4 regions of the Chryseobacterium sp. SIMBA_029 genome follow, and region 3 is predicted to be linked to each of the others. Evidence: riboswitches for the same ligand, from Rfam matches in the RefSeq annotation. Region 3 holds a riboswitch; each other region holds the start of a gene.
What was found. A riboswitch is a leader RNA that binds a small molecule or an ion and turns the genes downstream of it on or off. The one in region 3 is predicted to bind cobalamin.
Positions count from the first base shown of each region.

Region 1: it holds a riboswitch for cobalamin, as region 3 does, so the genes downstream of both, SB679_RS04850 (TonB-dependent receptor) here and SB679_RS15655 (T9SS type A sorting domain-containing protein) in region 3, are expected to answer to the same signal.
Region 2: it holds a riboswitch for cobalamin, as region 3 does, so the genes downstream of both, SB679_RS11610 (acyl-CoA thioesterase) here and SB679_RS15655 (T9SS type A sorting domain-containing protein) in region 3, are expected to answer to the same signal.
Region 4: it holds a riboswitch for cobalamin, as region 3 does, so the genes downstream of both, SB679_RS12145 (TonB-dependent receptor plug domain-containing protein) here and SB679_RS15655 (T9SS type A sorting domain-containing protein) in region 3, are expected to answer to the same signal.

Region 1 covers NZ_JAWRXA010000002.1:365,166-367,372, reverse strand. The annotation lists gene SB679_RS04850 (TonB-dependent receptor) at 1-1,355, opposite strand, end outside; cobalamin riboswitch at 1,464-1,649, opposite strand; gene SB679_RS04845 (transporter) at 2,080-2,207, opposite strand, start outside.
Region 2 covers NZ_JAWRXA010000005.1:366,392-368,598, forward strand. The annotation lists gene SB679_RS11605 (hypothetical protein) at 183-983, shown strand; cobalamin riboswitch at 1,036-1,216, shown strand; gene SB679_RS11610 (acyl-CoA thioesterase) at 1,329-1,712, shown strand; gene SB679_RS11615 (HD domain-containing protein) at 1,867-2,207, opposite strand, start outside.
Region 3 covers NZ_JAWRXA010000008.1:124,806-127,012, forward strand. The annotation lists gene SB679_RS15650 (esterase-like activity of phytase family protein) at 1-359, opposite strand, end outside; cobalamin riboswitch at 617-802, shown strand; gene SB679_RS15655 (T9SS type A sorting domain-containing protein) at 889-1,998, shown strand; gene clpP (ATP-dependent Clp endopeptidase proteolytic subunit ClpP) at 2,078-2,207, opposite strand, start outside.
Region 4 covers NZ_JAWRXA010000006.1:70,520-72,726, reverse strand. The annotation lists gene SB679_RS12145 (TonB-dependent receptor plug domain-containing protein) at 1-1,023, opposite strand, end outside; cobalamin riboswitch at 1,055-1,232, opposite strand; gene cdd (cytidine deaminase) at 1,347-1,829, opposite strand; gene namA (NADPH dehydrogenase NamA) at 1,933-2,207, shown strand, end outside.

The DNA of each region.
Region 1 (2,207 bases), on a different contig from region 3:
GTTGGCATCCTGAAAATACGTTTATAAAAAGCTCTTACAATAAAATCTTTACCATCGAAAGGCTGATAGCTTAAAAATGCAGCCGGTGTCCATTCAGCTTTATCCGGAGATTTGGTGTTGAGCTCTACTTCTTCGTGAACAAAAGTTCCTAATAAGCTTCCCAAAAATTTAAGTCTGTTCCAGTGATAGGTGGTGGCAAAAGCTACCAGTGAAGTGTACCTTGTAGGGTAAGAGAATAATTTGAGATCCGAGTCCAGCATATTATACTGGAAATCTGCGCTTGCACTTACCTCCCAGTTAGGATTGATCGTATACAGACTGGAAGAAGACAAATACACTTCCTTCTGAATATATTGATTGTTTATTTTTATGGAAGAAAGCGTATCGACAAAATGAGTATAGTCGTAAGCAAATTTTGCTTTGAACTGGGTTTCCAGTTTTGGGAATATTTTTTTCCTGAAATTACCCTGCACAAAATAATTTTCATCTATCAGGCGTTGTCCCCTTGCCCCGAAACGGTTATTGACAATAGCCCCGGGGATTCCGCGGTTTGATATATAGCCATATCCTCTTACATTCCAGCTTCCGTTATTCATTGTTCCGTTAAAACTGGTTTCAAAACGCTTTGCCCGGATATCCGAATCGTATCTTTTCGCAATAGTATCATTGGCGATCTCACCGTCAGGATATTTCCTGGTATACCGGAATTTATAGATCCCGTCACTCTGCATAAATTCTGAACTGAAACTGGCCGATACTTTATCAGAAATCTTCTGCTCCACCCGAATCGACGGATTGAATAAGTCGATGGAGCTATTTTTTACCCTGATCGTCAGATTGGTTTTTCTTCCGTTTTTAAAACTTGGTGTTTTAGGCTGCAGGTAAATAGATCCTGAAGAACCAAAATCTTTGGCCGGCTGGAAAATTTCACTTTTCTGTCCGTTGTACAGCGAAATTTCTTCAAGATCATCTAAAGAAAACCGTCCTAAATCTACTAAGCCGTTCTGGGCATTCCCCAATTGGATTCCATCATAAAAAACACCGACGTGCTGGCTTCCCATACTTCGGATGTTAATCGTCTTCAACCCTCCTATTCCGCCATAGTCTTTAATCTGGACACCGGAAAAATACCGCAGGGCATCTGCCACCGAATGACTGTTAAGCCTTTCTAATTGCTCTCCTGACAACGTTTGTGCAGGAAGGATTTCTTTAAGATTTTTTTTATAGAGATCGATCTGAAGAATTTCTTTTTCCCTGAGGCTGTCCTTCGACTGGGAAAATAAAAACTGCCCTGTTATCACAAGAATTGCAGTAACTGATCTGTAAAATTGAGAAGTACTATATTGTATTACCATTAGCTCACTTGAATAATGATAACGCTAATGGATATGGGAAAACCATGACAAAGCACAGCTTTAAACTGCACAAAATCAATGATGTCCTAAGCTTTATTCCACGAAAGCGTCAAACGTTAATTGTCCGGCAGGTCTTCTGACTTACTCCATTTTTGAAATCCTTCCCATTTTACAACAGTGGATATATTCTTCAAAAACTTTGGTTTGGAGCTTACAGCAGCGGGTCTGTTCCGGATTTTCACCGGATTCCCTTTTAAGCGCTTTTTATGGCGCACCAGATTCCGGCAAAGATAGAAAATTATTAAGATATCCAATAAAAGGCTTAATAAATTAATTTTCAATAGGATAAATACAAATCCCAAGATAATCTGTCTCCTATTAAAAACTTAAAGTGTCGTTTTTATCTAAAAATTTTCTATAAAAAAACCTTACAGATTCTTGAAATCTATAAGGTTTGTACTCCAGCTTGTTTACACTTTTAATTTTACCCACAATGCCATAAAAGCTTTTTAAACATTTTAGCTTTTTAAGGTTAAATGATTACGTATACTAAGTTCAGCTAAGTGTAAAAAATCATATTTTTATTCATCATACAGAAAATAATCTGCTTAATTAGAGCCATCTGCGCGAGCTAAAACATAATCATCTGTGAAATGTGTAAAATCTGTGGTCATAAAATTTAAACCACCTTAATTTTTTAATCTTAAATCTACATCATTTCACGTCAAATTCCCACATTGATAAACAGGCTAAATCTGGATTTTGCTTCAATATCGCCTCCTGCCAGATTGGAATAGGCAGGCAGCATCACTTCTCCTCCTAAACTCAGGTTTTTATAAGCTGCTTCAAAGC
Region 2 (2,207 bases), on a different contig from region 3:
GATAGACTAATACGATTAATAATAAAATATCCTATTTACAAGTTAAGAATATCAATTATTATCAGAAATTTTATTATTCTTCTAGATTTCAGATCAGCTTTTCAGATATGGCATTATAATTATGATTTAGATACTTACCGAAAAGCATTTAATTTATATATTTGAAGAGTCAAAAATTTTTCATGATGATTTCTGTAAACAAAGTATTCTGCCTATCTATTTTCAGTGTTTTTTCTTTGGCTTCTGTCAAAGGTCAGCAAAAAGTTCCTTTTGGAGTAGTAAAAGCTGAAGAAGGATATGCCAACGTACGTGTTCATAAAGATAACTACAGAAAGATTGTAGACAAGATCCGTATGCGTAAAGGGGATGTTTTTGTATATGTAAAACCGGCCCCGGGAGAAACGGAATGGATATGGATCAAATATCCTGAAAAACAGGATGCCGACAAACCTTTTGTACGGTATGAAGATCTTGACAAAGAAGGTATGGTGAATAAAGAACGTATTGCTTTTATAGACCAGCTGCCTCAATACACTCCTTCCAAATCCAAAAACGGAAGATCACTCATTTTTGTAGATAACAGCAATCCGAAAATACCGGCCGCCCAAAGAAGTAAAGTGGTTATCGATGTCTATCCTTCGAATGCCGGCTACCGTAAACAGGAGAAAGATGCCAACGGAAATATTCTTACGATCGATAAAATAAAGCCATGGGGAATCAGTAATGAACTGCCTGAAGGAATGACTGAGATCAAATCAATCAGAGTTCAGCAGCCGGGCAGAGGTTCTGTTTTTGTAAGGGAAGCGATCAAAAATATGTTTATGCCAACCATGGATTTCAATAATGTCGGAGTAACTGCACTGGACAACGACCATATCTTCCTATACATGATTAATGGAACCGGAGAAAACAGGTATACTTCACTTTGGACCATCAAAGAAGGAAGGGTCATCAGCCAGATTATTTATAAAAGTCCGGAATAATACTTCGTTATATTCTTATTATTCTTATTTTTGCCACTGAAAAGCATCATGCTTATTCATCATAGAAATGGGTTCTGCTTAACCGCTGATTAAAAGGGAACTGTGTGAAAATCACGGACTGTCGCGCAACTGTAAGTAACTAAAGTCTTGATCAAAAAATCCACTGTGCAAGCCATGGGAAGGAGATCAGGATGTTACAAGTCAGGAGACCTGCCTCTTTCGTTATACAAGAAACTTTCGCGGTTTGAAGTTTATTGGTCTGATGGATGGTTCAGGGATTTTATTATTCCTGTCTATATTCTGTTTGTCCCAATACTGCTCATTCCGCATTAATTAATAATGAATATGACTACAGAAGAAAGAATTGAAGCATCCGAAACCAGAATTTTTAAAGCGGTTTTCCCTAACACTACGAATCATTACGATACCCTTTTTGGAGGTACTGCCATGCAGCTGATGGATGAAGTAGCTTTCATCACCGCAACCCGTTTCGCAAGAAAAAGAGTGGTAACGGTAAGCAGCGATAAAATAGATTTTAAAAAACCTATTCCTGCAGGAACTATTGTGGAACTGATCGGAAAGGTTTCCCACGTAGGAAAAACGAGTATGAAAGTAAATGTTGAAATCTACACCGAACAGATGTACTCTTATGAAAGAGAAAAGGCCATTGTAGGAGATTTTACTTTTGTGGCAATTGATGAATTTAAAAAACCTATTCAAATCTTGTAAGGATTTATTTAACAATACTTTACAATCCTTTAGTCACTGTAAAATACTATATAAACCTGTATGAAAGTGCACTCTAAAAAAATTCTAAGTATTGAATCAGTTTCGGCGGCCTTTGGCCGCCGAAACTGATTCATAGAATAAAAAATTCGTATAATTATTTCAATACCTTTTCAGTATCCAAGCTTTTGATCAACAATAACTGAAAAGCCTCTCCCATTTCATCAGAAGCTCTGGTAATGGCATTTTCAAGCATATTTCGGATCTGATTTTCGGTTACTTTAGCTTCGGTCCAGCTTTTCCCGGAAGTATGGGAATTCAGGATAAAAGGCATAATTCGGTCTATGGCACAGGCAAAAATAGCATCCGGAGTTTCCTCTTCTTCAAATTCAAGCCATAAATTAAAAAACTCTGAACGTAAAGGTTCATCCAGAATCCCGAAAATATTTTGTGCTGATTGTTTCTCTCTTTCAAACTTACCAATCATCGCTTTTTCAT
Region 3 (2,207 bases):
CCTGAAGGATTTTTAAGTTTGATATATTTAATGACCTCAATATTTCCGTCTGCATTGATTTTAAAATGCATAATGGTAGGCGTAAAATTTGGAGTGAGGAATTTTTTCCCGTTTAGATAATCCGTATTCGGACCACGGTCTGTAATCACATAAAATTCTCCTTTTCTGGTAGGATGGGCTGCCGCACCGGAACCAAAGCCGCCGTTGTTGACATCAACCCCTCCAATAGTTGCCAGTTTTGAAAAAGGAAATTCCTGAGGAAGCTTAGCATAATTGATATCCTGACTGATCATCGTATCATCGTCTTTACAAGCTGACACAGCAGCAAGTATAAGTACAGAAAATAGTATTTTTTTCATAGTTACTTTTATGGCAGCGAAAGTAGACATTGCATATAAACAGATCTTGAATGCAATGATAATTGTATTTTAAGAATCAATATGTAATATGAATACATGATCAACAGAAAAATCAAACTGGTCAATTCTATAAATCCATTAATCTTTTCATTTGCTTAGTGAATAAAAAAATATTCATTCGGAAAAGCTCAATTACAAGCTATTTTTGAAGGTTAATGCCCATTATTAACAAAATATTCTTCAAATAATTAAATAATATCTTTGCGCTCGTTTAAGGTTGAACATCGGTTCAATAATAGGGAATCAGGTAAAATAATAATCCTGAGCTGTACCCGCAACTGTAAGCTATTTCACTTGTAGTATGAAATGCCACTGGATCCTCATCCGGGAAGGTGTACTATAAGATGCAAGCCAGGAGACCTGCCTTAGATGCTGTTTAATTTTGATATAACATTTACAAAAAATCTCTTTTGTAGTGACGATATCCAAAGATCAAGTTTCGGGAATAAAACTTTAATTTAATTATATCATGAAGAAAAACTATCTTTTTTTCTTACTGCTCTGTATGCAGTTTTTATCCGCCCAATTCACAGAAAGTGATATTAAATTCTGGGTAGGCACCGGCTCCAAAAAAGCGTATTTCATCGCTGATTTTAATGATAATAATACTCCGGCTTCTTACGCATGGGGATATCGTTTTGATGAAGCTAATCTAACGATGGAAGACCTCATCAATGGCATTGCAGCGGCAGAACCTGGTATTGAGGCTAACATTCCGTCCGGTTTTTTGTACAGCCTTACTTATAACCACCATATTCCGAGTCTGGATGATTATTGGTCTACTTGGTCTGGCCCGGATTCAGAAAATATGGTGCTTAATAATGGGGTAAACAATGACCCGCTTGTTAATGGAAAATGGTACGGAATATCTTATGGATTCGAGCCTGACTATACATATCCATCAACTCCTGTTGCGGCTTACCATTCTGCGTGGTACAGTTCCAGTCAGATTGTCAACTGGATCGGGACAGGCACCCATAAAAGCTTAGTCGTTATTGATTTTGGAACCAATAGTTCCAACGGAAATGCCGATTCTTTTGTTTTCGGGATTCAATACAACGGAAGTCTGAATGCGGCCCAAGCCTTAGAAATGATCAAAACCCAGGCTCCGTATTTCAATTATACGGTAAGCGGTAATCAGATTGCCGGATTGTCATTACATAATTTCAACGGAACTCCATCGGGACAGCAAACATGGAAATTGTATAAAGGTAAAAACCTTTCAAGCTGGAGAGGGCAGACCAATTTGTCACAAATACAGCTCATCAATAATGATTGGTTAGGATTAAGTTTCGGACAAAGACTGCCATTTACGCCAAGTGAAGCTACTAACAGCACACTCGGAGTTGCATCTGTCCATAAAAATAATTTTAAGATCTATCCAAATCCAGCGACAGATTTTATCCAGCTTGATAGTAACGAAAATATAAAAGAAGTCAATATGTACTCAGTTTCCGGCCAGAAAGTGCTGAATTCTCTGGGTAAAAAAATCAATATCCAATCATTAGTGAAAGGAATTTATTTTGTTGAAATTAAAACAGATCATCAAACGATCATTCAGAAGCTGATTAAACAATAAACATCACCATCTTTATTGAAAAATATTCCATAAAAAAAGCGCACCGTCTGGTGCGCTTTCTTATTTTCATTGCAGAAAATTATTTCTTTTCAACAGATCTTTGTAAAACCTCATCTACCATTCCGAAGCTTTTTGCTTCTTCAGAAGTCATCCAGTAATCTCTGTCTGATGCTTTCTCTACCCATTCATAAGTTTGTCCTGAATGTTCA
Region 4 (2,207 bases), on a different contig from region 3:
AGAAATCTGGGAAGTTCCCGTACCTTCAGCTTTATTCACCTGAAATTCACCGATGACATTCACATTCCATTTTGGACTCAGGAAATAATTGAAATCATTTTTTACAATATAATTTTTTCCTATCCCGCCACTTGTAGCAGGTCCATTGACGTTGGCAAAATATTGAAAATTCTCTTCCGTGTAAGCAGCCTTAAATGAATTGCTGAACTTTGACTGATTCCAGTCCCAGGAAAGAAGACTTCTGATATTTTGGGTTTCGTATTTTGTTTTGGTTTCACTTTCAAAAAGTACCGGATAATTCTGATTTCCATTAAAAAATTCAGAAATCCAGGAAATCTGATGATGAGGAGCCACTTTATAAGCACCGGCAATATTAAAAGTCGTATTAAAATATTTTCCGTTCTGATTGATATAGTTTCGGGCTTCTTTCACCTCATAATCATTCTCACTGATGGAATGATTTCCTGTAACTTTAATACTTAATTTATCATTACTGTAGGAACCTTTGATAAAATGAGTAAAAGTACCAAATGAAGCCGCTTCAGAAAATAAAGAAGTATGAAAACCTTTATTGAAATCCAGATTATTGTTAAGATGGATGCTTCCCCCAATAGCACCGCTGCCATAAATGACACTTCCGCCACCTGCTTTTATATCAAGCTGGTCATATCCAAACAAAGGAATATTGTTGACATCTCCCTGACCCAGAAAATTAGAATTAATACTGATTCCGTTCCATACAAAAGCCGTTTGTTGAGCCGTAGTTCCCCTAAAAGAAGGCGAAGAAACTGCACCACGTCCGTTTTCCTTAATATATACCGGAGTCTGGAAACGTAAAAGTTCAGAAAGATTGGTGGAATTTTTCTCTGCGTCTTCAAGGGTAAGAGTGTTCACCTTATGAAAAAGCTTCACTCTGTTCATTTGACTGTCGAAAATATAAACAGTATCGATCCCTTTCTCCTGTCCGGAAAGAAAGCAACCATAAGACGACAAAAGCAGTACTAAAGATCTTTTTATATCCATACTATTTTACTTTTCCTCCGAAAGCAATATATTTTTTAATTATAATTCTGGCAGGTCTCCTGACTTTCGCTTTCTACACCTTCCCGTATGTACAGTGGTTTTTCGTAGAATTTCTTGTTGCGATTTACAGTTGCGGGGACAGTTTGGGGTTTACACCCAATTCCCTATTAATTCCAAATATGCTGGAAACCAAAATTTTTGTAAAGATAAGTTTTTAAATGTATTAGACAAAAGGCAATACTGAACCGCTAATTTTCAACGCTGCAGCTATGTTTTACCTCTGTTTACAGAGATAGCAGAGGTGAAATAAGTGCCAGTTTGCCTTACAAAAACGTCGCATCAAAATAGAAAGGCAAAAGATCTTTAATAGAATGTACTTTTACCACTTCCTCATTCATGCTTGAAAAATAAAGGTCAATATTCTCGTTTTGTTTCGTTTCATATTCCATTAAACTCTGGCGGCATGCACCACATGGCGGGATTGGAGGATTTTTCTCATGAAACTCCTTGGGACCGCCCACCACGAAAATCTTTTTGATTTTCACCGTAGGAAAATTGGCTCCTATCCAAAAGAGCGCTGTTCTCTCAGCACAAAGCCCGGATGGAAAAGCGGCATTCTCCTGATTGTTTCCGGAATATATTTCTCCGTTTTCCAGCAGGACAGCACATCCTACAAAAAACTGAGAATAAGGTGCATAAGCGTTTTCACGGGCCTGTTTTGCTGTTTCGAATAATTTTTTCTCGATATCATTCAGTTCACTGCTATTTTTAAAATATTCGTAACCGATCTGTATGTCTTTTTTCATATATTGTAGGCCTAAAAAAGGGGGATAAAATTAGCTCTTTTTACTCAGGTGGGCAATATTATTTTATTCTTCCGGTATCTCTATTAAATTTCAAAAAAATAATATGTTATATACGCCAATAAAATTCAGAAACGTAGAGCTTAAAAACCGATGGGTAATGTCTCCCATGTGCATGTATTCTTGTGAAAACGGTATCGCCAATGATTTTCATTTCGTACACTACGGAAGCCGGTCGCAAGGCGGTACAGGTTTAATTATGGTTGAAGCTACTGGCGTAGAACCACGCGGACGAATTACCAACCATTGCATGGGAATCTGGAATGATGAGCAGGCAGGAAAACTGCAGAAAATTGTAGAATTCGTCCACAACAGGTCAGA